3 regions of the Pseudomonas syringae genome follow, and region 3 is predicted to be linked to each of the others. Evidence: predicted binding sites of a transcription regulator. Region 3 holds the regulator's gene; each other region holds the start of a gene.
What was found. The regulator FliA, encoded in region 3, starts transcription of late flagellar genes. The targets are predictions, from matches to a motif close to CTAAAGTTTNNNNNNNNNNNGCCGNTAA.

Region 1 (9,881 bases), 520 kb from region 3:
AGATGAATCATCCCTGCTTCAAACGAAAGACGGGTACGTGTCGAGGATTTTTCAAAGATCATCCCCAGCACCCGGTTTTTCAGCGGCTCAAAGAGTACGCCGCGATTTCGCAGGTCTTTGAGCTCTACGCCACGACGGATCAAGCCCAGCAGTTCGTCCGGGGTGTAATCCATCATCGAGAGAAAGTGCCTGGGGTTCATGATTAACTACCTTTTTTGCAACAGACCGCAGGTTATCAAAGCCGGTTTTTATCGGGAAAACGGCCAGACCTGCGGCGGAAGCCGCACGGGGCGACGAATAGGAAAGGCGCGATAGTATAAAAAAATGTCGCGTCTTACCAATAGCATACGTGTTTCGGAGAAGCAGGCCTCAGTGGCATTACTCGTCGAGGCGCGCCGTAAGGGTTCATTGACACGCTAAAAGTTGACTACGCTGAGGAGGCTAACAGCCACCTCCCGTTTTTCCGAAGGCAGCATTTGTACACTGCTCAAATAGCGCTTGGCAATTAGTACCAATCCTGCAACAGTCCGCCGTTACGCGGGCGCGCTTATGCGAAAGATGTCACGGACTTGAAACAGGGACCGTTCCTTTAATGTCGTGCGTAGGTTATAAAACAGTGCCGATACATTACTGATCGAGGGGTGGGGGAATGGACTCAAAAGAGCATCAATTGACGGAGTTATTGGGTCTCACTGCTCGCACGCTTACCCATCTGACGGCTTCAATGACTTCAATGTCTTTCGAACTGCTGCGCAGCGAGGATGAAGTCACTCGGACCGCAGGGCGACGCATGATCGACCGCATGGCAACCATCAGCGCAGGCCTCGACGAGCACTGGCGGCTGATCGGCGACCTGACGGGCGTGCATCTCGCTCAGGAGCAGATCGAAACCGTCACTGAAATCCAGTTGCAGCGCAAGGTCGTCACACCTATCGGCGGTTGATGTGGCCTGACCATCGGCCTGTATGATGCTTCTCGATTCACACGACGAACGTCAGTGGCGCGGGTCATGGCGAGGCACCATAGTGCTTGTTCAGCAATCGCTCGAATTGCCATGACAAGACCATGAGGCTGCGATGACCCGGACCGAACACTACCGCGCCTGTCACCTGTGCGAGGCCATTTGCGGCCTTGTCATTGAAACCATCACCACGCCGGGTTCCAGCCAGGGTATTGCGTCCATCAAGGGTGATCCGCTGGATACCTTCAGTCGCGGCCATATCTGCCCCAAGGCGGTCGCGCTGCAGGATATTCAGAACGACCCCGATCGCCTGCGCCAACCCATGCTGCGTAACGGTGACCAATGGCAACCGATTGACTGGCAGCAAGCATTCGATCTGGTGGCGGAGCGGCTTTACGCCATTCAGCAACGCCATGGGCAAAATGCGGTGGCGATCTATCAGGGCAATCCCAGTGTTCACAACTATGGGTTGATGACGCACAGCAATTACTTCCTCGGCCTGCTCAAGACCCGCAACCGCTTTTCGGCGACGTCGGTTGATCAGTTGCCGCATCACCTCACCAGCTTCCTGATGTACGGCCACGGCATGTTGCTACCGATCCCGGACATCGATCACACCGACTTCATGCTGATCCTGGGTGGCAACCCGCTGGCGTCCAATGGCAGCATCATGACCGTTCCGGACGTCGAGAAGCGTCTGAAAGCCATTCAGCAGCGCGGCGGCAAACTGGTGGTGATCGATCCACGGCGCAGCGAGACCGCAGCCATCGCCGATCAACATGTATTCGTCCGCCCTGGCGGTGATGCCGCCTTGCTGTTCGGGTTGCTCAATACCCTGTTCGAAGAGGGGCTGACCCGCGAAAGCCACTTGCCAGTCGATGGCCTGGATCACGTCAGGCACGCCATTGCCGACTTTCACGCCGAGGCCATGGGCCCGCGCTGCGGTGTGCCCGCCGAGCAGATTCGACAATTGGCGCGGGATTTTGCGGCGGCTGACAAAGCCGTGTGTTACGGGCGCATGGGGGTGTCGACGCAGGCCTTCGGTACGCTTTGCCACTGGCTGGCGCAACTGATCAATCTGGTCACCGGTAATCTGGACCGTGTCGGGGGCACGCTGTGTACTGAACCTGCGGTGGATCTGGTCAGTTCGACCTCCGGTGGGCATTTCAATCTGTGGCAAAGCCGCGTCTCCGGCCTGCCGGAGTATGGCGGCGAGCTGCCGGTATCGGCACTGGCCGAGGAAATGCTGGTGGAGGGTGAAGGGCAGGTTCGTGCGCTGGTGACAGTCGCCGGCAACCCGGTGCTGTCGACACCCAACGGGCGTCAGCTGGATCAGGCGTTGAACGGGCTCGAATTCATGGTCAGCATTGACCTGTACATCAACGAGACGACTCGCCATGCCGATTTGATTCTGCCGTCGACCTCGGCCCTGGAAAACGATCATTACGACACCACATTCAACACGCTCGCGGTGCGTAACGTCACGCGCTTCAACCGCGCTATTTTTGACAAGCCCGAGGGCGCTCTCCACGACTGGGAGATCTTTGTCGGCCTGGCCAAGGCGTTTGCCGCCAAAGCCGGGCGCGAACTCAAGCCGACCCTGCCTCCCGCGCAGATGATTGATCGCGGCCTGCGGGCGGGGCTCTACGGTGATGCGTCGCCGCACAAGCTGTCGCTGGAAACACTGGCCAGTCACCCGCATGGGCTGGATCTGGGTGCCCTGAAGGCCAATCTGACAGCGCGACTGAAAACCGCCAATGGCCGCATTCAGGCCGCGCCACAGGTGATCATGGCGGATCTGGCGCGCTTCGCTGCGGCTCCCGCGCCCAAGGCGGGCGAGTTGCTGCTGATTGGTCGCAGGCACGTACGCAGCAATAATTCCTGGATGCATAACTATCACCGGCTGGTGAAAGGCAAGCCTCGTCATCAGTTGCTCATGCACCCTGATGATCTGGCCTGTCGCGGGCTGAGCGATGGGCAGCAGGTCAGCGTCAGCTCGCGGGTCGGAATGATCGAGGTGCAAGTGCTGGGCAGTCTGGACATGATGCCAGGGGTGGTCAGCCTGCCGCATGGCTGGGGCCATTCGCGAGCGGGCGTCAAGATGGAAATAGCCCGGAGCCAGCCTGGCGTGAGCGCCAACGACCTGACCGACGAACGGCAACTCGACGCGTTGTCGGGCAATGCGGCGCTGAACGGGGTGCCGGTGCAGGTGGCTTCATGTTGAGGTTCAAGCGTCTGGCTCGGGATTTCGTTACAATGCGCCACCGTGCCGACAACTGAGTCGGATATTTCAGCCGAGGTGCTCCATGGATATCATCGAAACAATCAAAGAGCAGATTTCCAGCAACACTATTCTGCTTTACATGAAAGGCGCTCCAAACGCTCCGCAATGCGGTTTTTCGGCCAAGGCCTCTCAGGCGTTGATGGCCTGCGGCGAAAAGTTCGCCTACGTCGACATCCTGCAAAACCCTGAAATCCGCGCCAACCTGCCCAAGTACGCCAACTGGCCGACGTTCCCGCAACTGTGGGTTGCCGGTGAGCTGGTGGGTGGTAGCGACATCATCACCGAGATGATGGCCGACGGTTCGCTGCAGACCCTGGTCAAAGAAGCATCGGCTGCCAAAGCCGAGTAAAGCCCTGCGCTCGAACGGCATTCCGACGCGGAGCACGGGCAGATAGTCGAGATTATCGTTCCCTACGCTCCAGCGTGGGGATGCCTTTCACGATAGGTGAGGGTGCTGAGTGTCCTGCGCCATGGTTTTACAGACAAGAAAAAGCCCGCTCTCGATTGAGGCGGGCTTTTTCGTTGCGGCGCAGGCGGCGATCAGTCGCCCATCTGCGATTGCAGGTAGTTCTCGATACCCACCTTGATGATCAGACCCAGCTGGGTTTCCAGCCAGTCGATGTGCTCTTCCTTGGGCTCAAGGATGTCTTCCAGCAGCTCACGGCTGCCAAAATCACCCACGGTCTCGAAGTGAGCAATGGCCGCTTTCAGATCAGCCAGGCCTTTCTGCTCGATCTTCAGGTCACACTCAAGCATTTCCTTGGTGTGCTCGCCAATCAGGATCTTGCCCAGCTCTTGCAGATTCGGCAGGCCTTCGAGGAACAACGTCCGCTTGATGAGCTTGTCAGCGTGCTTCATCGCATGGATGGACTCGTGATACTCATGCCCACCGAGCTTTTTCAGACCCCAGTCTTCGTACATGCGTGCATGCAGAAAGTACTGATTGATAGCGACCAGCTCGTTTCCGAGGATCTTGTTGAGATGCTGGATGACTGTAATGTCGCCTTTCATGTTCGAGGTCCTGCCGATAGATGGTGTCGATAAGCTGCGAGTGTGAGCTGCGCCTAAACGTCTGTCAAACCTAACTAGTTGAATAATAAGTGAATTTAAATAGAAATAAGAATGTTTGAGTTCCGCATCTTGATGCTAAGCGCTTGAATTACAGGCATAAAAAAACCGGACATGGCGTCCGGTTCTTTAAAAAGGGGTATTCAGGCCGCTGAAAATTCTGTGGAATAGGCCAGTGCCGCATGACTGCTTTGCAGTTCGGTCAGCGTGTCGCGCACCACTTCCTTGGCCAGGCAGGCGCATTTTCCACATTTACTCGCGACGCCAAGCGTTTCGCGGACTTCACGGTAACTGCAGCAGCCTTCCAGAATTGCATCCCGGATTTGACCGTCTGTGACACCTTGGCAGAGGCAAACATACATAAGCTATGGACCGTCGCTGGTTTATTGCTTGGTGCCGAGGAGCTTAATGTTAATGAGAATGCTTGTCAAAACTGTTTTGGGTTCGATTCAGGAAGCGGCGATGAGTGGTCGTCCACGACAAATGCTTTTCGGCAGACATGAAAAAACCGGCACAGGGCCGGTTTGCTCATGACGCAACGACATCAATCGTCGAAGTCTTCCCAGCCGCCCATCTCTTTCCAGCGGTTGACGATGCCGCAGAACAGCTCGGCGGTTTTTTCGGTGTCGTAGCGGGCCGAGTGGGCTTCGCGGCCGTCAAAGTCGATTCCGGCCGCCTGGCAGGCTTTGGCCAGTACGGTCTGACCGTAGGCCAGGCCGGCGAGGGTGGCAGTGTCGAAGCTGGAGAACGGATGAAACGGGTTGCGTTTCATGTCCATGCGGGCCACGGCGGCGTTGACGAAGCCCAAGTCGAAGCTGGCGTTGTGGCCGACCAGCACGGCGCGTTTGCAGCCATTGGCCTTGAGGGCTTTGCGTATGCCACGGAAGATGTCGTTCAGCGCAGTCTCTTCGCTCACCGCCATGCGTAGCGGGTGATCGAGCTTGATGCCGGTGAATTCCAGCGCCGCGGCTTCGATGTTGGCGCCTTCGAATGGCTCGACCCGGAAAAAATAGGTGTGCTCGGGGAACACGAAGCCTTTTTCGTCCATGCCGATGGTCACCGCAGCGATTTCCAGCAGCGCGTCGGTGGCCGAGTTGAAGCCACCGGTTTCTACGTCAACGACTACCGGCAGGTAGCCGCGAAAACGCGCTGCCATCGGGTGACGTGAACCGCCACCGCCGTGGCCTTCCTGTTCGTCATCGAAATGATCTTCACTCACGCGTGTTCCTCCAGACGCCAGCGCAGTTTTTCACCCGCGCGCAGCGGAATAACGGTCAACTCGCCAAACGGCAGGCTGGCAGGGGCGGTCCACTCGTCACGTACCAGCGTGATGGTGTCCTGATTGGCGGGCAGGCCGTAGAACGCCGGACCGTGGAGGCTGGCGAAGCCTTCCAGCTTGTCCAGAGCGTTACGTTGCTCGAAAGCTTCTGCATACAGCTCGATGGCGGCGTAGGCGGTGTAGCAACCGGCGCAACCGCAGGCGTTTTCCTTGGCGTGCTGGGCATGTGGTGCCGAGTCTGTGCCGAGGAAGAACTTGCCGCTGCCGCTGGTGGCCGCGTCGAGCAGAGAAGCCTGATGCGTATTGCGCTTGAGAATCGGCAGGCAATAGAAGTGCGGACGAATCCCGCCGACCAGCATGTGGTTGCGGTTATACAGCAGGTGATGCGCAGTGATGGTCGCCGCAACGTTGGCCGAGGCCTCATTGACGAATTGCACCGCTTCGCCGGTGGTGATGTGTTCGAACACCACCTTGAGCGCCGGAAAGCGTTCGACGACGCGGCGCAGGTGTTCTTCGATAAACACCTTTTCGCGATCGAATACGTCGACTTCACCGCGCGTCACTTCGCCGTGTACCAGCAACAGCATGCCGACTTCGGCCATGGCTTCGAGCGCAGGGAAGATTTTGTCGATGCTGGTGACACCGGAATCGGAGTTGGTCGTTGCGCCAGCCGGATACAGCTTGGCGGCGTGGACGAAGCCGGTTGCCTTGGCGGTGCGAACATCTTCAGCCGTGGTCTGGTCGGTGAGATAAAGCACCATCAGCGGCTCGAAGCGGCTGCCGGCCGGGCGTGCGGCCAGAATGCGCTGGCGATAGGCATCGGCTTGCAGCGCATTGCGAACAGGCGGCACGAGGTTGGGCATGATGATTGCGCGACCAAAGGTTCGCGCTACGTCGGCAACGGTATGCGGCAAAACAGCTCCATCACGGAGGTGAATATGCCAGTCGTCGGGGCGCAGAAGGGTCAGGCGGTCAGACATTGGGGATTCCAGGCGGGTCAAACTCGCTGGGAATGCTACCGGAAAAGACTCTGTCAGGCATCCGCTATCAAGTTTTGCATGAAGTTACCGATAGCTCCCCTGTAAGGAAGTATTTTCTGTTTCGCGTTCATTTCCAGTGGAGCCTCCCGTGCGCCAGCGATATTTAGCCCTGCTCAGCATGTTTGCCAGCCTTCCGGTGATGGCTATCAATTTCCAGACGCGTCTGGAGAGCATCGAGTGGAAAGTCGAAGGCGATCAATTCGAGTGCCGCCTGACTCAGCCGATCACCGATTTCGGTGCGGGCGAGTTTGTGCGTCGTGCGGGCGAGCAGGCGACGTTTCGCCTCAAGGCTGCTTACAACATGCTGGGCAATGGCTCTGCGACGTTGCTGGCCGCTGCTGCTCCGTGGCAACCGGGGCGCGGTGACATCAACCTCGGATCGGTGCGCGTCAGCAATGGCGACATTCCGTTCAATACCTCTCAGGCGCAGGCCGGGCGGTTGATCAATGGCCTGATGGACGGGCGCAGTCCGCTCATTCGGCATTACAACCGCGACGGCGGGCAGATGGAAATTCGCTTGCTGCCCGTCAAGTTCAGCAAGGCGTTCAGCGATTATCAGGCTTGCACCGCGAAGCTGTTGCCGATGAATTTCGATCAGATCAAACAGGCCGAAGTCGGCTTCCCGGGTGGCGGTATCGAGCTGGATGCCGCAGCCAAGGCGCGTCTGGACAACATGGTGGCCTATTTGAAGGCTGACCCGACTGTCAACCGTATCGAGCTGGATGGCCATTCGGACAACAGCGGCAACCGCCTGACCAATCGTGACCTGTCACGTCGTCGTGCGCTGGCGGTCATGGATTATTTCAAGGCGCAGGGCATTCCCGAACAGCAGATCACCCTGCGTTTCCACGGCGAACGTTACCCGCTGGCGCCTAACACCAACAACGCCAATCGCGCGCGCAACCGCCGCGTGAACGTGCACCTGGAACGGGTGGCTCCGGAAGAACGCCCGGTGCCGGTCGCCTCCTCGGCAAGCGCTGCGCATACCTCGTAAATCCTGTCTGTAGTTGCCGCTGAACGTCGCTTAGTCGTCACAAGCTGTCGCGCCCCTGTAAATTTGCTGGTTTGAACGGTAGAATCAGCGGTTTTCCGTACAACCTGGTGGAGTGATGGCATGGCGGACGTAAACAAGGTAGTTCTCGCGTATTCCGGTGGCCTGGATACTTCGGTAATCCTCAAGTGGCTGCAAGATACGTACAACTGCGAAGTGGTGACCTTTACCGCTGACCTGGGTCAGGGTGAAGAAGTCGAACCGGCACGCGCCAAGGCTCAGGCCATGGGCGTCAAGGAAATCTACATCGACGACCTGCGCGAAGAGTTCGTGCGTGATTTCGTATTCCCGATGTTTCGTGCCAACACCGTCTATGAAGGCGAGTACCTGCTGGGTACATCCATCGCTCGTCCGCTGATCGCCAAGCGTCTGATCGAGATTGCCAACGAAACCGGCGCTGACGCCATTTCCCACGGCGCAACCGGTAAAGGCAACGATCAGGTCCGTTTCGAACTGGGCGCCTACGCGCTGAAGCCGGGCGTCAAAGTGATCGCTCCGTGGCGCGAATGGGATCTGCTGTCGCGTGAAAAGCTGATGGACTACGCCGAGAAGCACAACATTCCGATCGAGCGTCACGGCAAGAAAAAATCGCCGTACTCCATGGATGCCAACCTGTTGCATATCTCCTATGAAGGCGGCGTGCTGGAAGACACCTGGACCGAGCACGAAGAAGAGATGTGGCGCTGGACCAAGTCCCCTGAGGACGCGCCGAACGTTGCGACTTACCTTGAACTGACCTACCGCAATGGCGATATCGTTGCGCTGGACGGCGTCGAGATGACTCCGGCCACCGTGCTGGCAACCCTGAACCGCATTGGCGGCGAAAACGGCATTGGTCGTCTGGATATCGTGGAAAACCGCTACGTGGGCATGAAATCCCGTGGCTGCTATGAGACGCCGGGTGGCACCATCATGCTGCGCGCTCACCGTGCTATCGAATCGATCACGCTGGACCGCGAAGTCGCTCACCTCAAGGATGAGTTGATGGTGAAATACGCCAGCCTGATCTACACCGGTTACTGGTGGAGCCCTGAGCGCCTGATGCTGCAACAGATGATCGATGCGTCCCAGGCTCATGTGAATGGTGTGGTGCGTCTCAAACTCTATAAGGGCAATGTCATCGTCACAGGCCGCAAGTCCGACGATTCGTTGTTCGATGCCAACATTGCAACATTCGAAGATGACGCAGGTGCCTACGATCAGGCCGACGCAGCAGGCTTTATCAAGCTCAACGCGTTGCGTATGCGGATCGCTGCGAACAAGGGCCGCAAACTGTTCTGATTGCGTGTACTTGTCTGTCAGGTGCAGCCCCTTGCAGGGCTGCATCTGAATACTATTCTTCCTGTTTGAACGTGCCGTCCAGACATCGTCTTATCGATAGCCGGGCGGGTAATAATGAGTGTTGCAGTGCAACAACGCCACGTTGAATACTGTAAAGCCTCTAAGGATTGCTCAAAGCACGCTGCACGTGTTCTATAAAGCGATTTGTACTTTCCTGCAGGTAATGTCGCATTCCCGATTTTACAGGTAGTCCCCTGTCGAGCCTTTCAAAGGCTGTTTGCACATAACGCCCGATCGGTTCATGAGTGTCTACATCCTCCTTGTCGAAACGTCTGATGAATCAGTTTGTACGGAGCGTCATGGTGTATCGCTGTCGCGGCGTTGCCGGAATTCGATACGGTATGCCTTGCCGATGTCCCACACCTGCCTGAGGGTAAGGTCCAGCACCTGTGCAATCTCCGATGCGGTGTAGCCCAGGCTCGAGTAGTGCAAGGCGTGGCCCGCAACTACATCGTCGACGTCACCAGAATCATGCCGGACCTCCCTTCTCAATGCGCGAACAGGCTGACTAAAGCTGATTTTCACGCCGTTCTCGGAGGCCAGCTGCCGAATATCTTTCCTGTTCATCCGTAATGAATACTGCAAGGCGGTAAAGCCGGCACCCTTGGCTGCCAGGCACCTCAGCAGTTCCACTTTGGCCGCTTGTTCGAGGCTGATATCGGCGGCCACAGACGGATCGGTTGATGAGGTGGCTGCTGAGCCTGCTGTTTCGCCATCCGCGATGACGGCGATAACACCGCCTTTGGCAACAAACGTGCTCACCGCCTTGGTTAGGTCAAGAGGGGTGGGCTCACTTGCGGGGGAACGAGAGTGTTTGTTGTTCATGATATATCCCTTTTTGAACATGGTTATACACA
Region 2 (9,881 bases), 470 kb from region 3:
GCCTACCTCGCCGCGCACGGTACGCCGTTCAGGCCGCAGGAATTGAGCGCCCATAACTGCCTGACTTATTCGTACTTCGGTAAAAGCCTGTGGGAATTCGCCTATCAACACACCCAGCTCAGCGTGCCGGTGGGCGGCAATCTCAGCGCCAACGATTCAGTGGTATTGCTGGAGGCCGCAGTGGCAGGCGCTGGCATCACCTTGCAGCCCGTGCACTCGGCAGCGCCGCTGATTGCCAGCGGCAGGTTGATTGCGCTGATGCCCGACTATCAGCCACGCGCGCTGGGAATACACGCGATCTACACCTCGCGGCATCACCAGTCAGCCACCTTGCGAACGATGCTGGATTTTCTGGCTGAGTGGTTTGCGAGCGCGTAACGCGCCGCCTGCTCATGAGCGGACGCAGAGCGTCCAGAACGGCATGTCGACGCAGAGCGTCGCACGATAGTTAAGATGATCGTTCCCTACGCTCCAGCGTAGGAATGCAGTTCTCGACGCTCTGCGTCGCAAGAGGACGCAAAGCGTCCAGAACGGCATGGCGACGCAGAGCGTCGCACGATCGTTGAGGTTATCGCCGAGCATTCAAGGCGTGTACGCATCAGGTCTTGAACTTGCGCACCAGGCCGTCCAGTTCGCTGGACAGTATTTCCAGGCTTCTGGAGTCGGCACGGGCCGAGTCCGAGAGGCTGGCGATCAGTTGTGCATCGCCATGGATCTGGCTGATGTGCCGGTTGATGTCTTCAGCCACTTGATGCTGCTCTTCGGCGGCGGTGGCGATCTGGGTGTTCATGTCGCGGATCACATCCACCGATTCACGGATCTGCCCGAAGCTGCTGCGTGCCTGGCCGATCTTGGTCACCGATTGCTGCGAAACATCGAGGCTGGCGTGCATCTGTTGCGCCACCGAAGCCGTGCCTCTGGCCAGATTGCCCAACAGGCTGTCGATTTCGGCCGTCGAGTCGGCGGTGCGTTTGGCCAGCGCGCGAACTTCGTCGGCCACCACGGCAAAGCCGCGACCCTGTTCGCCTGCACGGGCCGCTTCGATGGCCGCGTTGAGGGCCAGCAGGTTGGTCTGTTCGGCGATGGAGCGGATCGTATTGAGGATCGACTGAATACCGGTGCTGTCTTTCTCCAGTTGCGTCATGTCCTTGGCCGAGCGGGCGAGTTCCTCACTGAGCTGATCGACACTGCGCACTGCCTCATCAATCTGCCGCTGGCCTTCACGGGCCTGCTGCTGGCCGTTTTCAGCGGAATCGGCGGCCTGGCTGCAAGAGCGGGCCACTTCGTTGGAGGTAGCGACCATCTCATGGAAAGCAGTCGACACCATGTCCACCGCTTCACGCTGACGCCCGGCCGCTTCAGCCATGTCATTGGAGACGCGGGTAGAGCTGTGCGAGGCCTCGAGAATTTTCCCGGCAGCCTGACCGATATGCTGGATCAGACTGCGTATCGCGGTCAGAAACTGGTTAAACCAGCCCGCCAGCTGCGCGGTTTCGTCCGTACCGCGCACTGCAAGGTTCTGGGTCAGGTCGCCTTCGCCACCGGCAATGCCTTCCAGCCCGCTGGAAACGCTGTGGATCGGGCGCACGATGACGCTGGCGAAACTGGCACCGACGATGGCGAAAACCAGCGCCAGCACGGCAGCGATGATGCCGATCAGCCAGGTCAGACGGGTAGCCGAAGCCATCACTTCGTCCTGCTTGATCAAACCGATAAAGTTCCAGCCCAGTTGCTCGGACGGGTACACATTGGCCATGTAACGCTCGCCATTGAGCGTGACTTCGACCAGGCCGCTGCCGGTTTTCGCCAGTTCGGCAAACCCGTCGCCCAGTTCGCCCAGCTTCTTGAAGTTGTGCTCCGGCTGTTTGGGATCGACCAGCACCGTGCCGTTCTTTTCCATCAGCATCAGGTAGCCGCTTTCGCCCAGCTTGATCTGTTTGACGATATTGGTCAGTTGCTTGAGCGATACGTCGATATTGACCACGCCGCCGGGATTGCCCAGTTTGTTGGGAATAGCCCGGATGGTGCTGACCAGTACCGCATCATCGTTGGCCCAGTAGTAGGCGTCGCTGCGCACGGTTTTGCCTGCGTTGGCCATGGCGGTCTTGTACCACGGCCGCACACGCGGGTCGTAGTTGCTCATTTTCGGGTCTTCCGGCGTCATGATGTAGCTGCCGTTGACCAGGCCGTAAGAGACGTAAGAGTAGGCCGGGTGGGCCTTGGCGATACTGGCGAACAGCTCGGTCGCCTGCCTGTCATTCTCGGATTGCGCGGTAGGCGTTGCACCCATGTAGTTGCGGAAATCGTCGCCCGCTCCGGCGATCAGCGGGTGCGCCGCGATGTAATTGACGTTCTGCGTGATGCCGTCGAAGAACAGCTGCATGGCATTGTCGACCTGCCGAATCTCTCGTCCGCTGCTGTCCACGAAATCACTGGTCGCCTTGTCGCGCAGGTTGACGATCACGATGGCGGCGACGACGAGTATGGGCAAGCACGCAATGACCGCGAACGCCCATGTCAATTTTTGTTTGATGTTCATTTGAGCTCCGGAGTGTCCATTACTACCGCAAGTGTTGGGCGCTGCATGAATGCAGTCTGTCGCGCCAGGCGTTTACCCGGAGCTTTGTATGATGGTCTACCAAGTGAAGGTCGGCCTGGCGCGGCTACTCTTTAGTCCGCTTGGCGGTAATGGACATGATCTGTCGCTGGCAGGTAAGAGCAGACCGGCCAGTCCTCTGGCCGATCATTGCTATTCATTACAGACAGCGCCCTCCGAACTCGGCCATTGCATCCAGCATCGCCTCTTTGAAATAGGCTAGCGAGGCTCGATCAAAAAGAATCTGAAAACAGGGTTCGGCCTGCGCGCCGAGGTTGATGACAATCACATTGATGCGCGCCGCCGACGTCTGTGCCACCGAGCCGGCGCCGAACGCTTGCGGGCGCAGATCCACGCCACACAACTTGGCCATCACCTGCGGGATGCACGACCCGCTCAGTTGCAGCCAGGCATGGCTGTCCTCGCGAGGCAACAGGTAATTGGCGCTATGGTCCAGCTCCCAGCGGGCTTCTTCATCGGCGATGCGCTGCCCCTGATCGAGCCGACTGCCCAGCAACAGGTATTCGGTCTGCGACAGGCGTGCAACGTGACTGCCGTCGGTCTGGGTGATCGCTTGATTGGGCGCATCGGGCAGACGGAAACCACGGGCGGTCAGGTAGTCGGCCGTTTGCGTACCGCGAAACCCTACACGCGGCAGGTCGGTCAGGTCCTCCAGCGTGCACAGCGAAGGTGTAGCGAGTTCGACAGGATGGTCGGTATCAAGGCGGGTCATGGGTCAGAGCTCCTGACGCTGGTTTTCAGGATCGAAGAAGGGCAGTTTCACGACGGTCGCCTGAACCACCACGCCGTCCTCGACGCGGATCGGAATCTGCTGGCCGGGCGTGCTCTGGTCGAACGCGGCGTACGCCATGCCGATGATCATGTCGAGGGTCTGCGAGTATTCGCAGGAGGTCACGTTACCGCTGATGTCTGGACCTTTGAGCACCAGATGGCCTTCCAGCGGCAGCGGGCTGGCCTTGGGCAGCGTGAAGCCCACCAGCTTGCGCTTCTGCGGCAGCGCTTCGAGGATGTCCACCGAACGACGGCCGACGAAGAACGGCTTGCTGCGGCTGACCGCCCAGCCCATATCGATCTCCGCCGGATGGGTCATGCCATCGGTGTCCTGACTGATGATCACATGGCCTTTTTCCAGACGTAACAGACGCTGGGTCTCGACGCCAAACGGGCGCAGGTCGAACGGTTTGCCCGCTTCGGTCAGCGCATCCCAGAGTTTGAGGGCGTGACGTGCCGGAACGTGGATTTCATAACCGAGTTCGCCGACAAAACCGACCCGCAGCAGTCGCGCCTTGATGCCCGCAACCGTGCCCTGACGGACGCCGAGGTAGGGGAAACCCTCGGCGGACAGGTCAAGATCGCTGCACACCTGTTCCAGCACCTTGCGTGAATCCGGGCCTGCGACGTTGACCGCTGCAATCGCTGCCGTGACGTTGGTGATGTCCACGTTCAGACGCCATTGAGCGTTCCACTTGAGCATCTGCTGGTAGATACGGTCCACGCCGCTGGTGGTGGCGGTGACGTAAAAGTGTTGCTCGGCAAAACGTGCGCACACGCCGTCGTCGATCACCACGCCCTGTTCGTTGGTCATCAGCGCATAGCGCGAGCGACCCACCGGCTGCTTGAGGAACGCGAACGTATACAGGCGGTTGAGCAGTTCGGCGGCATCCGGGCCGCGCACGTCCAGGCCGCCGAGCGTCGAGACGTCGATGATGCCGACCTTGTTGCGCACATGCAGTGCTTCTTGCTGCATGCAGGCATCACGCTGCGATGGTTTGCCGTAGAACGCGGGGCGCTGCCAGATCCCGGCAGGCATCATTTTCGCCCCAGCCTGCACGTGGCGTTGATGCATCGGGGTCTGACGGTACGGGTCGAAAGCGCGACCTGCCACATGGGCCAGCTTCTCGGCCTCGAAAGGCGGACGGGCAGTGGTGACACCGGTTTCGCTGACGCTGCGCCGGGTTGACGCGGCGACCAGTCGTGCGGTCGGCAGCGCCGAGTGACGGCCTTGTGACGGGCCCATGCCGACCGTGGAATAACGTTTGACCAACTGGATGTCGCGATAGCCGATGCGTGTGGCGTTGACGATATCGCGCACCTGCAGGTCTTCGTCGAAATCGACGAAATCCTTGCCCTTGGGATGGGGGAAGATCGGCCAGCTGAAATTGACCTTTGCTTCAGTGCGCAAAGTAGCCGTACTGCCGGTTGTCTCCAGATCCAGCGCCGACGCCACTTTGGCAGCGGCGTTGGTGGCGTCGGTCAGCACGTTGTCCAGCGCGTGATAACCGTTCACCGAACCGGCGATGCCAAGATTCTGCGGCAGGCCGCTGAGGGCGAATTCGGCGTGTTGGTCGTCGTAGGCAAGTTTGCCGCCTGCCTGACAGAGCAATTGATACATCGGCATGTAACCGCCCGACATGCACAGCAGGTCGCAGTCCACCGTGACGCCGTTGCCTGCCACCTCGCCCTGACCAGTGATCTTGCGCAGTTCGGCACCGCTTACATGGCGCATGCCTTTTTCGTGCAGCGCCTCGTAGACCGTAGTGCTCATGTGGCAAACGATGCCGCGTTTCTCCAGCGCGAGCTGTAACCCTCGATCAGCAGGATTGGTGCGCATGTCGGCAACGGCGACTACCTCCACGCCCTGATCGTGCAAATCCAGTGCGGCGAGGTAACCGTCATCGTTGCCAGTCAGCACCACCGCGCGTTTGCCCGGTTTGACTGCGTACAGTTTCATCAGGCGCTGCACGGCGCTGGTCAGCATTACGCCGGGCAGATCGTTGTTACGGAAAATCACTGGCTGATCCAGCGATCCGCTACACACCAGGCATTGCGTGGCGCGTACTTTGTACAGCCGTTTGCCCTGAATCACTGGCAGGTAGTTGTCGGTGAACCAGGCATTGCAGGTGGCTTGCCTGAGCACCTGAATATTGTCATGCGCGGCTACCGCAGCGACCAGTTCGCGGCGCAATTGCTCGGCATGCAGGCCGTCGATATCGAAACGGGCGTAGGTCAGCGAGCCGCCGAGAATCGGCTGCTGTTCGATCAGCAGCACCTTGGCCCCGGCATTGGCGGCGGTCAGCGCGGCCTGCAATCCCGCAGGCCCTGCGCCAATAACGGCCAGATCAGTGAACAGGTAAGCCTTGTCGTAATATTCAGGCTGGAAATTCAGGTCCAGCACGCCGAGGCCTGCCTTCTTGCGAATGATCGGCTCCCAGACCTTCCACATGCCTTTCGGCTTGTAGAACGAGCGGTAGTAGAAGCCCACCGGCATGAATTTCGAGAACTTGCCCAGGTACGCATCCTTGTCGTTGTCCAGCGAACCGTTAAAGTTCTGCCCGCTGGCGCGCAGTCCTTCCTGCAAGGCAAACGTGTCGGCCAGCACATTGGGCTCGTGGGGCAACTGGATCAGGCTGTTGGCGTCCTGCCCGGCCATGGTCAGCGGGCCACGCGGGCGGTGGTATTTGAACGAGCGCGAGAGCAGGAACCGACCGTTGGCCAATAGCGCGCTGGCGATGCTGTCGCCTTGCAGTCCCTGATAGGTTTTGCCGTCGAACGTGAACGTCAGCGGCTGGTTGCGATCGATCAGCAGGCCCATGGGGGCGGGCAGGCGGTCGGGGGGCGTCATCCTGCGATCTCCTTGGCGGGCGCGGCTGTGAAGTCGACCCGGGTGGTGAATACGTCTCGCGGGTCGAAGGTGCGAATGATCTCGTCGCTGCCGGTATGGCGCTCGGCCAGAAACCAGTAGCTGGACGGGTTGTGCATCCACCACTCGCACACCACGCCGAGCGTGTCTTCACTGTTGAACACGTAGTCGGCCCATTCGTTGTCGCTGCAGGTCTGCGGATCGGGCATGGGTTTGAATTCGCCGCCGTAGGTGAACTCGCTGATATTGCGCGGCCCGTTGAGCGGGCAGGTCATGATTTTCATGTGTCGCTCTCCGTCAGTGACTGGCCGCTGTCGCGCCCATTTCGTTGACTTGCTGAAAGGTCGAAAAGCGCTCCAGACCAAACGGTTTGATCAGCTCCGGTACTTTGCCGCCGCTGGCGACCAGCTCGGCCATGGTCTTGCCGCAGATGGGCGTGGCCTTGAAGCCCCAGGTGCCCCAGCCTGCGTCCAGGTAATAGTTCTTCACCGGCGACAGGCCCATGATCGGGCTGTAATCCGGGGTCATGTCAGTGATCCCGGCCCATTGGCGCATCAGTTTGGCGTTGGCCAGAAACGGAAACATCTCTATGGCGTGGGCCAGCAGGCTTTCCTTGAGGTCCAGCGTCGAGCGGCTGTTGAACAGCGGGTACGGATCGGAACCGCCACCAAACACCACTTCGCCACGGCTGGTCTGCTGCACATAGCAGTGCAGGGCCGAGGAACTGACCAGCGGGTCGAGGAAGGGCTTGAAGGGCTGGGTGACCATGGCTTGCAACGGGAAGGTCTGGATCGGCGAGCGGATTCCGGCTTTTTTCATCATCTGCGAGCTCATGCCCGCGACCGCTTGTACGGCGCAGCCGCACCGGATGGTGCCGCGATTGGTTTTGACGGCAGTGATGGCGCCGTTCTCGATCACCAACTCCTGCACTTCGGTCAGTTGATGAATTTCCACGCCACGCTTGGCCGCCTGCTTGGCGTAGCCCCACGCGACCGCGTCGTGCCGCGCGGTGCCGCCGTCGAGGTGCCACAGGCCAGCAAGCACCGGCAGATGACCAGGGTCCAGATTCAGGCTCGGCACCAGCTCGCGGATCTGCTGGCGGTCGATCATCTCGGTACGCCCCCCGAAATGCTTGTTGACCTCGGCCCGCTGGCGGAACGAACGTACGGTGGCATCGGTGTGCGCTAGGGTCAGTTGGCCGCGCTCGGAATACATGATGTTGAAGTCGAATTCGTTGGACAGGCCCTGGAACATCTTCACTGACTCGGCGTAGAACTTCACGCCTTCGCTGGTCAGGTAATTGGAGCGAATCACCGCCGTGTTGCGCGCCGTATTGCCGCCGCCCAGATAGCCTTTTTCCAGCACCGCAATGTTGGTGATGCCGTGGTATTTCGACAGGTAGTAAGCCGTGGCCAGCCCATGACCGCCGCCGCCGATGATGACCACGTCATAAGAGGATTTGAGCTCCTTGGGCGCAGGCAGATCCACCTCGACCGGGTACTCCGGGCTGAGCCCGTATTTCAGTAGATTGAAAGGCATACGGCCTCCGATTGGCTGCGTTGCGCGTGGGCTTGCTGTCTGGCAGCGGTCACTGTGTTCTTCATCAGAAAGGCGATGGTCATCGGGCCGACGCCACCGGGCACGGGCGTGATGGCAGAGGCGACGCCGAGGGCGCTGTCGAAATCGACGTCGCCCACCAGGCGGCTACGGCCCTGGTCCTCAATACGATTGATGCCCACATCGATCACCACCGCGCCGGGCTTCAGCCAGCCGGCATCGATCATGCGCGGCCGACCGACGGCGGCGACGACGATGTCTGCCAATTGGCACAAAGCCTTGGCATCCGTGCTGCGCGAATGCACCACGGTGACCGAGCAGTGCGCCCGCAGCAGCAGGGCGGCCATGGGTTTGCCGATGATATTGGAGCGACCGATGACCACCGCATGTTTGCCGGTCAGATCGCCGCAGGTCTCTTTGAGCAACTGCAGGCAGCCGCTGGGGGTGCACGGCGTCAGCACGTCGCGTCCCTGGCTGAGGCCACCGACGTTTTCACTGTGAAAACCGTCGACGTCCTTGCCTGGGTCAATGGCCTGCAGGGCGAGACTTTCCTCGATATGGGCGGGCAGGGGCAGTTGCAGGAGAATGCCGTTTACCGTGTTGTCAGCGTTCAATTCGGCAATCAACGCCAGTAAGCGTGCCTGGCTGCTGTCGGCCGACAGTCGGTGTTCCAGCGAGCGAATGCCGGCTTCCCTGGCGCGCAGAATCTTGTTGCGCACGTACACTTCGCTGGCCGGGTCATCACCCACCAGAATGACGGCGAGTGCCGGTTCGATGCCGTCATCCTTCAGGTTTTGCACGTCATCCCTGACCTGTTGCAGAACGCGGGCCGCAGCCGCCTTGCCGTCGATGATTCGGGCGCTCATCGGAAGATCACCGTTCGGTCAGTGTTGAGAAACACCCGGTGTTCCAGGTGGTATTTCACCGCCCGGGAAAGCGCGATGGTTTCGTTGTTGCGGCCTGCGGCGACCAGATCATCGGGCAGGTAGACATGATCGACACGCTGCACTTCCTGCTCGATGATCGGACCTTCGTCCAGGTCGCTGGTGACGTAATGCGCGGTGGCGCCGATCAGCTTCACGCCACGCTCGTAAGCCTGGTGATAAGGCTTGGCGCCCTTGAAACCCGGCAGAAACGAGTGATGAATATTGATCGCCCGACCCGCCAGCTGCTTGCACAGGTCGTCAGAGAGAATCTGCATGTAGCGCGCCAGCACCACCAGTTCGGTGCCGGTTTCGTCGACCACTTTCATCAGCGCAGCCTCCTGCGCCACCTTGGTGTCTTTGGTCACAGGCAAGTAGATGAAACGAATACCCTCACGCTCGGCCATGGGTCGCAGGTCCAGGTGATTGGACACGATGGCCGTGATGGTCATGTCCATTTCGCCCTTGTGATGGCGATACAGCAGGTCCGTCAGGCAGTGATCGAACTTGCTCACCATCAGCAGCACGCGCATCGGGCGTCGCGTGTCATGCAGCTCCCATTGCATCGCAAAATCCCTGGCCACAGCGGCTTCGAATCCGGCTTTCAACTGCTGGATATCGCCGTCATGGCTGTCGTTGAAACGGAACACCGCGCGCATGAAAAAGGTGCCGCTGAACTCGTCATCGAACTGGGCCATTTCACCGATGTAGCAGCTGTTGCCAGCCAGGTAGGAAGTCACTGCCGCGACAATGCCGGAGGTCGCCGGGCAGCTGATCTTCAGGATGAAATGGTTCTTTTCGTGTTGCATGGCGTGTCCTCTGGAGGGTGGCGGCAGCTCGGTACAAGGGCGAAAAAGTCAGATACAGAGGTCTATCCCTGGTGAATAAAATTCTCTACAGGAATTTAATATTCTTGAAGGCTGTTTTATAGGCGAAAGGAAATGCAGCGTCCAGAGGTTTCTGGAAACTTTGTTTACTTGAAGGAATATGATGGGTGTCTGGGCGGTCGTCGGATGTCTTCAGGAGGCTGCTGCACAGCCAATTCGACTCTGTTCAGGGAAGGAAACGCCTGGATCAGGCGTTTCTCAATTTCGCAAAGGGGGTCAGTCGTGATGCGCCTCACCGACAAACGTCAGTGAGGTGA
Region 3 (9,881 bases):
TGCTGCTGTGCCGACGTCAGCGTACGCAACGAGCGTCTCGACTATCGTGCGACGCTCTGCGTCGGCATGCCGTTCCGGACGCTCTGCGTCCTCTGTTCACTCCGCAGTCCGACACGTCGCTTACTCGCGTAATTCCGTGCTTCAGCTGCACGCAAACCTCTGTCCGTACTGGCTTTGTAAAAGTTGGACAGGTTTTTGCAACAGGGTCGATACAGGTCGCCTTTGGCGTCAATGTTTTGATCTAGTGCGCAGGTAACGAATCAGTGGATCGCTCTCAATTACTCAGTAGCGCACGCAGCAATATCACTGGCCTGGGCCGTGGTCAGTTGGGCGTTCCATTGTTGTTGCTGATCATGCTGGCAATGATGATGTTGCCCATTCCACCGTTCCTGCTGGACGTGTTGTTCACGTTCAACATCGCACTCTCAATCGTCGTGTTGCTGGTCTGCGTCTATGCATTGCGGCCGCTGGATTTCTCGGTGTTCCCGACCATCCTGCTGGTCGCCACGTTGCTGCGCCTGGCACTGAACGTGGCTTCGACCCGAGTGGTCATGCTCCACGGTCAGGACGGTCACGCTGCTGCGGGCAAGGTGATTCAAGCGTTCGGTGAAGTGGTCATCGGCGGCAACTATGTCGTCGGTATCGTGGTCTTCGCGATCCTGATGATTATCAACTTCGTGGTGATCACCAAAGGTGCCGGTCGTATTTCCGAGGTGAGCGCGCGTTTCACCCTCGACGCGATGCCCGGCAAGCAGATGGCCATCGACGCCGACCTCAACGCCGGTCTTATCGACCAGCCGGAAGCCAAGCGCCGTCGTGCCGAAGTCGCCCAGGAAGCCGAGTTTTACGGTTCCATGGACGGTGCCAGCAAATTCGTGCGCGGCGATGCGATTGCCGGCCTGCTGATTCTGTTCATCAACCTGATCGGCGGCATGCTGGTTGGTATCTTTCAGCACAACATGAGCTTCGCCGATGCTGGTCGCGTCTACACCCTGTTGACCATCGGTGACGGTTTGGTGGCGCAATTGCCATCACTGCTGTTGTCCACCGCTGCGGCGATCATGGTGACCCGTGCTTCCGGTTCGGAAGAGATGGGCAAGCAGATCAATCGCCAGATGTTTGCCTCGCCGAAGGCGCTGGGTGTTTCCGCGGCAATCATGATCGTCATGGGCCTTGTGCCAGGCATGCCGCACTTTTCCTTCATCAGTCTCGGGCTGGTGGCCGCAGGCGGCGCGTACCTGCTGTGGAAGAAAGACAATCAGGTGAAGGTCGAGGCCATCGCCGAAGTGCAGCGCCAGCAAGACCTGCTGCCGTCTCCGACGCGTGTTCAGGACTCCAAGGAGCTGGGCTGGGACGACGTGACCCCGATCGACATCATCGGCCTGGAAGTGGGTTATCGCCTGATTCCGCTGGTGGACCGCAATCAGGGTGGCCAACTGCTCGCGCGTATCAAGGGCGTGCGCAAGAAGCTGTCTCAGGAGCTTGGCTTCCTGATGCCGACCGTACACATCCGTGACAACCTCGATCTGGCGCCCAGCGCCTATCGCTTGACGCTGATGGGCGTGATCCTGGCCGAGGCCGAGATCTATCCGGATCGCGAGCTGGCGATCAATCCCGGGCAAGTCTTCGGCACCCTGAACGGCATCACCGCCAGAGACCCGGCGTTCGGCCTCGAGGCGGTCTGGATCGAAATCAGCCAGCGCAGCCAGGCACAGTCACTCGGGTACACGGTGGTGGACGCCAGCACCGTGGTAGCGACGCACCTCAACCAGATTCTGTACAAGCACTCCCACGAGCTGATCGGCCATGAAGAAGTCCAGCAACTGATGCAATTGCTGGCCAAAAGCTCGCCCAAGCTCGCTGAAGAGCTGGTTCCGGGTGTGCTGTCGCTGTCGTCGCTGCTCAATGTGCTGCAAGCGCTGCTGGCCGAACACGTGCCGGTGCGTGACATCCGCAGCATCGCAGAGTCCATCGCTAACAACGCTGGAAAGAGTCAAGATACCGCCGCTTTGGTCGCGGCCGTGCGCGTCGGTCTGAGTCGCGCAATCGTCCAAAGCATTGTAGGCGTTGAGCCGGAGCTGCCTGTTATCACTCTGGAGCCAAGGTTGGAACAGATATTGCTCAATAGTCTACAGAAGGCCGGTCAGGGTCAGGAAGAAGGCGTTCTGCTTGAGCCAAGCATGGCTGAAAAGCTCCAGCGTTCGTTGATCGAAGCCGCCCAGCGTCAAGAGATGCAAGGGTTGCCGGTGATTCTTCTGGTAGCAGGTCCTGTCCGGGCGATGCTGTCACGATTTGGACGTTTGGCTGTACCGAACATGCATGTTCTGGCGTATCAGGAAATACCGGACAACAAGCAAGTAACCATCGTAGCGACTGTCGGGCCGAACGGCTGAGGTAGTGAGTCATGCAAGTTAAGCGATTTTTCGCCGCCGATATGCGTCAAGCCATGAAGCTGGTTCGTGATGAGCTGGGCGCTGAAGCTGCCATCATCGGTAACCGGCGCATAGCCGGTGGCGTAGAGCTGACTGCTGCTCTGGATTACAAGCTGTCTGCCCTGGCCCCGCGCGTGCCGAACATGGAGCTGGAAGACGAGCTGCGCAAGACTCAGTCGCGCATCGTCTCCGCTCAGGCTGAATTGAACAATCGCAGTGACAGTGACACGTCGGTCAACCTTCAGCTGTTTTCCGGTAAAACCGGCAGCGCTGTCGACACGCACATCGAACCGACACTCGAAGAGCCGCCACGCCCGTTTGCCTATGCGCCTGCCCCTGCTGCAGAGCCTGCCGCCGGCCAGCGCGCTTTCGACTCGATGCGTTCCGAATTGAATGGTCTGCGTGAGCTGCTGGAAGTCCAGCTCGGCTCCCTGGCCTGGAATCAGTTGCAGGGCAGCCGCCCGCAGCAGGCCAACCTGTGGCGCCGCCTGCAACGCGTCGGTCTGTCCGGCCCGCTGTCGCGCGATCTGCTGTCGATGATTCCGGACATCGATGAGCCCCGTCAGGCCTGGCGCATGTTGCTGGCCCACCTGGCACGCATGATTGCCGTCCCTGAGGTCGAGCCGCTGGAAGAGGGTGGCGTGATTGCCATGGTCGGCCCTGCCGGCATGGGCAAGACCACCACACTGGCCAAGCTCGCGGCACGTTATGTCTTGAAGTACGGCCCGCAGAACATTGCGCTGGTCAGCATGGACAGTTTCCGTATCGGCGCTCAGGAGCAGCTCAAGACACTGGGCCGCATCCTCAACGTGCCGGTCACCCATGTCGATCCCGGTCAGTCCCTGGTTCAGGCACTGGAGCCACTGTTGCGCAAACGTGTAGTGCTGATTGACACCGCCGGGCTGCAAGCCAGCGATCCGGCGCTGCGCATGCAGCTGGAAAGTCTGGCAGGCCGTGGCATCAAGTCGCGTAACTATCTGGTGCTGGCAACGACCAGCCAGAAGCAGGTGCTGACGGCGGCTTATCACAGTTACAAACGTTGTGGCCTGGCGGGATGCATTCTGACCAAGCTCGATGAAACAGCCAGCCTCGGCGAAGTCCTGAGCCTGGCGATCAGTCACGAATTACCAGTGGCCTACCTCACGGACGGCCCACGTATTCCTGATGATCTGCACATTCCACGGCGTCACCAGTTGGTCAGTCGTGCCGTGAGCGTGCAGATGCAGGATGAGCCGAGCGAGGAAGCGATGGCTGATATGTTTGCTGACCTCTATCACACCCCTGGCAAGAGAGTGGGTTAAGTGATGGATATTTTTGGAATGTCCCTGCATCAACGGTCTGCCAGGCATTGTTCATTTGTGAATGTGCGGTTCTCGGTGTGGTTTCGGTCTACGCAAGTCAAGGTAAAGAAATAACATGGGCAGCATGCATCCCGTACAGGTGATCGCGGTGACCGGCGGCAAAGGTGGCGTCGGTAAGACTAACGTGTCAGTGAACCTCTCGCTGGCCCTCGCCGAGCTTGGCCGGCGCGTCATGCTGCTGGATGCCGATCTTGGCCTGGCCAATGTCGACGTTCTGCTTGGGCTGACACCCAAACGGACGCTCGCCGATGTGATCGAGGGTCGCTGCGAGTTGCGCGACGTTCTGTTGCAGGGGCCGGGTGGCGTTCGTATCGTGCCTGCTGCTTCCGGCACGCAGAGCATGGTGCATCTGTCTCCCGCCCAGCATGCCGGCTTGATCCAGGCGTTCAGCGAGATTGGCGACAATCTTGATGTGCTGGTGATCGACACGGCTGCCGGTATCGGTGAATCAGTGGTGAGCTTCGTGCGCGCTGCTCAGGAAGTACTGTTGGTGGTATGCGACGAGCCCACGTCGATCACCGATGCCTACGCCCTGATCAAGCTGCTCAATCGCGACTACGGCATGAACCGCTTCCGGGTACTGGCCAACATGGCCCAGAGCCCGCAGGAAGGGCGCAACCTGTTCGCCAAACTGACCAAAGTAACAGACCGTTTTCTTGATGTTGCCCTGCAGTATGTGGGCGCCGTGCCGTACGACGAATGCGTGCGCAAGGCCGTGCAGAAACAGCGTGCCGTCTACGAAGCATTCCCGCGTTCCAAATGTGCACTGGCGTTCAAGGCCATTGCTCAGAAGGTTGATACCTGGCCGTTGCCAGCCAACCCGCGGGGTCATCTCGAGTTCTTCGTCGAGAGACTCGTCCACCAGACCAGCGCGGGGCCTGTGCAATGACTGCGAGCGGCTATCAGATGTACAGCAAGACTTCTCGTAACTCACAATATGAGCTGATCGAGCGGTATGCACCGCTGGTCAAGCGTATTGCCTACCATTTGCTGGCGCGTTTGCCGGCCAGTGTGCAGGTCGAGGATCTGATTCAGGCCGGCATGATCGGTCTGCTTGAAGTCTCCACCAAATACGATTCCACCAAGGGTGCGAGTTTCGAAACCTATGCCGGTATTCGCATCCGTGGAGCCATGCTCGACGAAGTGCGCAAGGGTGACTGGGCGCCTCGCTCGGTACACCGCAATACCCGCATGGTCAGTGACGCAATTCGCGCAATTGAAGCTAAAACCGGACGTGACGCTAAAGATCACGAGGTTGCGGCCGAACTCCAGTTGAGTCTTGATGATTATTACGGGATTTTGAATGATACCTTGGGCAGCCGCCTCTTCAGTTTCGACGACCTGTTACAGGACGGCGATCATGAAGGGCTGCACGAGGACGGCGCGAGCGGTTCGCTCGAGCCGTCGCGCGATCTGGAAGACGAGCGCTTCCAGGCCGCGTTGGCCGATGCAATTGCCAATTTGCCGGAGCGTGAGCGTCTGGTGTTGGCGCTGTACTATGACGAAGAGCTGAACCTGAAGGAAATCGGAGAGGTTCTAGGGGTCAGCGAATCGCGAGTCAGTCAGTTACACAGCCAGTGCGCAGCTCGTTTGCGAGGGCGTTTGGGGGAGTGGCGAGCGCGTTGACGGCAGGGCGCGACGTTTGTCGCGCGTTGTCTGCATGCCGGCTGTGCAAAGCGTTACGTGGTAACAGGATAGACGAGGCAGGGGCCTGTCGGGCAGCGTCTCGATGGGCTTTAGTCGCAGTCTTGACTGTCGTTGTGCCAAGCCCGTCTTCGTTTCGTATAGCTGGGAGTGTGCTGTGCCAGTATTGATTGAACAGCGTGTTCAGGTGCTGAACGCGTTAAAGACTGCTTGGAGGTCGAATTGGACAAGAACATGAAAATCCTCATCGTTGATGACTTCTCAACGATGCGGCGGATCATCAAGAACCTGTTGCGTGATCTGGGGTTTACCAACACGTCGGAAGCCGATGATGGTCTGACCGCATTGCCGATGCTGCAGAGCGGTGCCTTTGACTTTCTGGTGACGGACTGGAACATGCCTGGCATGTCCGGCATCGACCTGTTGCGTCAGGTTCGTGCGGATGAGCGCCTGAAGAATCTTCCGGTGCTGATGGTCACTGCCGAGGCCAAGCGTGAGCAGATCATCGAAGCTGCGCAGGCAGGGGTGAACGGTTATGTAGTCAAGCCATTCACGGCTCAAGCGCTGAAAGAGAAGATCGAAAAGATCTTTGACCGCGTCAATAGCTGATGCATGCCGTGAGGGCGCTATGGATAACACTGATTCGATGGCCGACTTTGAGTCGACCTTAAAAAGACACGCGCAAGAACTTGTCACCAGCCTTGAAAAAGGTCGTTTCGGCGAGGCTGTGCAGCTGATCCATGAGCTCAACCAGACACGTGACCGCGGCCTTTATCAGGAAGTGGGCAAGCTGACGCGCGAGCTGCACAGTGCAATCGTCAACTTCCAGATCGATCCGCATATGCCTCAGGCCGAGGAGGTGTCGCAGATCACTGATGCCACCGAGCGTCTGTCGTACGTCGTCCGGCTGACCGAGAATGCGGCCAACCGCACAATGGATCTGGTCGAGGAAAGCACGCCGCTCATGAACGGTCTGAGTACCGACGCCAAGGCGTTGAGCGAAGACTGGGGGCGTTTCATGCGCCGCGAAATCGGTGCCGAAGAATTTCGCGAACTCGCCAAGCGGGTCGATGGTTTTCTGACGCGTACCGAGAAGGAAACCCATGAGGTCTCCGCACACCTCAACGACATTCTGCTTGCCCAGGATTACCAGGACCTCACCGGTCAGGTCATCAAGCGTGTCACGCAACTGGTCACTGAAGTAGAAGGCAATTTGCTCAAACTGGTGCTCATGGCCAGCCATGTCGATCGCTTCGCAGGCATCGAACATGACGAAGAATCCATCCTTGCTGAAAAAGATCCTAAAAAACATCTCGCCAAGGGTGAAGGTCCGCAGATTCATGCCGATAAACGTGAAGACGTCGTATCCGGACAGGATGATGTAGACGATCTGCTATCGAGCCTCGGCTTCTAAGATCTGTTGACGGTTAATTTTAGGGAGCACCCCATGAGCTTCGGCGCCGATGAAGAAATCCTTCAGGATTTTCTGGTAGAGGCCGGCGAAATTCTGGAGCAGTTGTCAGAGCAATTGGTCGAGCTGGAAAGCCGACCGGATGATGCTGATCTGCTCAATGCAATTTTTCGCGGTTTTCACACTGTAAAAGGGGGCGCCGGCTTCCTCCAGCTCCATGAGCTGGTGGAGTGCTGCCATATCGCCGAAAACGTGTTCGACATCCTGCGCAAGGGCGAACGACGCGTTGATTCCGAACTGATGGATGTGGTCCTGGAAGCTCTGGACGCCGTCAACAGCATGTTTGGTCAAGTACGTGAACGGACTGATGTCACGCCCGCCACACCGGAATTGCTGGCAGCGCTGGCGCGTCTGGCCGAGCCGCAGTCCGCTGATGCGGTGGTAGCTGCGGAACCTGAGCCCGTTGCCGAGGCTCCTGCCCCGGCGGCAGCGCAGGCCGCAGGCGGTGATGAAATCACTGATGATGAATTCGAACAACTGCTGGATTCGCTGCATGGCAGCAATCCGGTATCGGCCGCTCCGGCGGCTGCGCCAGCACCGGCTGCCAGTGCAGCGTCCGGCGACGAGATCACCGATCAGGAATTTGAATCCCTGCTCGATCAGTTGCATGGCAAGGGCAAGTTTGCAGCCGATGTTGTCGCCGCCCCGGCACCTGCTGCGCAGAGCAACAAGGTTGCATCTGCCGGTGATGAAATCACTGACGACGAATTCGAGGCGCTGCTCGATCAGTTGCATGGCAAGGGTTCGTTCGACGCCGCAGTAGCCACTACGGTTGCCGCTGCCCCGGTGGCTGCGGTTGCCAAGGCTCCTGCGGCCTCGAAAGCCGCTGCGTCGGATGAAATTACCGATCACGAATTTGAAAGCCTGCTCGACGAGTTGCATGGCAAGGGCAAGTTCGAACCTCAGGCGGTGGTTGCCAAGGCGCCTGCGCCTGCGGCAGCTCCGGCACCTGCACCTGCGGCGAAGGCCGAGCCGGCCAAAGCGGCTCCAGCTCCGGCCCCGGCGCGCGCTGCGGCGCCTCCGAGCGAGAAGCCGGTCGCGACCGAAGCTGAAACCACTGTTCGCGTTGATACCGCCCGCCTGGACGAAATCATGAACATGGTGGGCGAACTGGTACTGGTGCGTAACCGTCTGGTTCGTCTGGGCCTCAACAGCGCCGACGAAGCCATGTCCAAGGCGGTTTCCAACCTGGATGTGGTGACGGCAGATCTGCAGACTGCGGTGATGAAGACCCGCATGCAGCCGATCAAGAAAGTATTCGGCCGCTTCCCGCGTCTGGTTCGCGACCTGGCTCGCCAGCTCAAGAAAGAGATCAACCTGGAACTGGTCGGCGAAGAAACCGACCTCGACAAGAACCTCGTAGAGGCGCTTGCCGACCCGCTGGTCCACTTGGTGCGCAACGCGGTCGATCACGGTATCGAAACGCCGGAAGAGCGCGAAGCCACGGGCAAGTCCCGCGGTGGCCGCGTGATTCTCTCGGCCGAACAGGAAGGCGACCATATCCTGCTGTCGATTTCCGATGACGGCAAGGGCATGGACCCTAACGTATTGCGCTCCATTGCGGTCAAGCGTGGCGTGATGGACAAGGACGCAGCCGATCGCTTGAGCGACACCGACTGCTACAACCTGATCTTCGCGCCGGGTTTCTCGACCAAGACCGAGATTTCCGATGTGTCGGGTCGTGGTGTGGGCATGGACGTGGTGAAAACCAAGATTTCCCAGCTCAACGGTTCGATCAACATCTACTCGACCAAGGGCCAGGGCTCGAAAATTGTCATCAAGGTCCCGCTGACCCTGGCGATCATGCCGACCCTGATGGTGATGCTGGGCAACCAGGCGTTTGCGTTCCCGCTGGTCAACGTCAACGAAATCTTCCACCTGAACCTGTCGACCACCAACGTCGTCGATGGTCAGGAAGTGGTGATCGTACGGGACAAGGCTCTGCCGCTGTTCTACCTCAAGCGCTGGCTGGTCAGTTCGGCCGCTCATGAAGAGCAGCGTGAAGGGCACGTCGTGATTCTCACGGTTGGCACCCAGCGCATCGGCTTCGTCGTCGATCAACTGGTCGGTCAGGAAGAAGTGGTCATCAAACCGCTGGGCAAGATGTTGCAGGGTACGCCGGGCATGTCGGGCGCCACCATTACCGGTGACGGTCGCATTGCGCTGATTCTCGATGTACCCAGCATGCTCAAGCGTTACGCCGCACGGCGTATCTGAACCCGGTGTTGCGGGCGGCCTGGCTGCCTGCAACGCCTATTGGAGTGTTTATGGCAGTCAAGGTCCTGGTGGTGGATGATTCCGGTTTCTTCCGCCGCCGTGTCACGGAAATTCTTTCTTCGGACCCCAACATTGTTGTTGTCGGCACCGCTACCAATGGCAAGGAAGCAATTGAGCAGGCGCTGGCGCTCAAGCCTGACGTCATCACCATGGACTACGAAATGCCGATGATGGATGGCATTACGGCAGTTCGTCACATCATGCAGCGTATCCCCACCCCGGTCTTGATGTTCTCGTCGCTGACGCACGAAGGTGCGCGCGTGACGCTGGATGCGCTGGACGCCGGTGCTGTGGATTTCCTGCCCAAGAATTTCGAAGATATCTCGCGCAACCCGCAGAAAGTCAAACAACTGCTGTGCGAGAAGATCAACAGCATTTCCCGCAGTAACCGCCGTTCGAGCGGTCTGGGTGCGACGAGTGCATCGCCTGCGGCGGCCGCTCCACCGCTGTCCAGCCGTGCTCCCGCGCCTGCATCTTCTACGCCTGCCCGGACTGCGCCACCGCGTGCTGCAGCACCTGCCCCGGCAGCGCCGGCCCACAGTCACGCTCATCATGCACCCGCGCACGCGACGACAACCGGCACCGCCAAGCGCAAGGCGTACAAGCTGGTCGCCATCGGCACGTCGACGGGTGGCCCGGTAGCATTGCAACGGGTGCTTACCCAGTTGCCAGCCAATTTTCCGGCACCGCTGGTGC

Region 1: I9H07_RS05295 (flagellar protein MotY) is a predicted target of FliA. The motif match lies at 6,639-6,666, and genes of this name have one in related genera.
Region 2: I9H07_RS09670 (methyl-accepting chemotaxis protein) is a predicted target of FliA. The motif match lies at 2,647-2,674, and genes of this name have one in related genera.

Annotation. Positions count from the first base shown of each region.
Region 1 covers NZ_CP066265.1:1,163,995-1,173,875, forward strand. Annotated here, with positions in the region: gene argF (ornithine carbamoyltransferase) at 1-200, opposite strand, end outside; gene I9H07_RS05260 (hypothetical protein) at 650-943, shown strand; gene I9H07_RS05265 (molybdopterin oxidoreductase family protein) at 1,077-3,185, shown strand; gene grxD (Grx4 family monothiol glutaredoxin) at 3,268-3,594, shown strand; gene bfr (bacterioferritin) at 3,786-4,256, opposite strand; gene I9H07_RS05280 (bacterioferritin-associated ferredoxin) at 4,457-4,675, opposite strand; gene rnt (ribonuclease T) at 4,858-5,532, opposite strand; gene pyrC (dihydroorotase) at 5,529-6,572, opposite strand; gene I9H07_RS05295 (flagellar protein MotY) at 6,721-7,626, shown strand; gene I9H07_RS05300 (argininosuccinate synthase) at 7,747-8,964, shown strand; gene I9H07_RS05305 (hypothetical protein) at 9,322-9,849, opposite strand.
Region 2 covers NZ_CP066265.1:2,150,121-2,160,001, forward strand. Annotated here, with positions in the region: gene I9H07_RS09665 (LysR family transcriptional regulator) at 1-378, shown strand, start outside; gene I9H07_RS09670 (methyl-accepting chemotaxis protein) at 599-2,539, opposite strand; gene I9H07_RS09675 (sarcosine oxidase subunit gamma) at 2,757-3,329, opposite strand; gene I9H07_RS09680 (2Fe-2S iron-sulfur cluster-binding protein) at 3,333-6,239, opposite strand; gene I9H07_RS09685 (sarcosine oxidase subunit delta) at 6,236-6,541, opposite strand; gene I9H07_RS09690 (FAD-dependent oxidoreductase) at 6,555-7,796, opposite strand; gene folD (bifunctional methylenetetrahydrofolate dehydrogenase/methenyltetrahydrofolate cyclohydrolase FolD) at 7,778-8,680, opposite strand; gene purU (formyltetrahydrofolate deformylase) at 8,677-9,546, opposite strand; gene I9H07_RS09705 (DUF4198 domain-containing protein) at 9,841-9,881, opposite strand, start outside.
Region 3 covers NZ_CP066265.1:1,681,129-1,691,009, forward strand. Annotated here, with positions in the region: gene flhA (flagellar biosynthesis protein FlhA) at 264-2,393, shown strand; gene flhF (flagellar biosynthesis protein FlhF) at 2,405-3,733, shown strand; gene fleN (flagellar synthesis regulator FleN) at 3,849-4,682, shown strand; gene fliA (RNA polymerase sigma factor FliA) at 4,679-5,419, shown strand; gene I9H07_RS07680 (chemotaxis response regulator CheY) at 5,672-6,046, shown strand; gene I9H07_RS07685 (protein phosphatase CheZ) at 6,066-6,851, shown strand; gene I9H07_RS07690 (chemotaxis protein CheA) at 6,885-9,125, shown strand; gene I9H07_RS07695 (protein-glutamate methylesterase/protein-glutamine glutaminase) at 9,176-9,881, shown strand, end outside.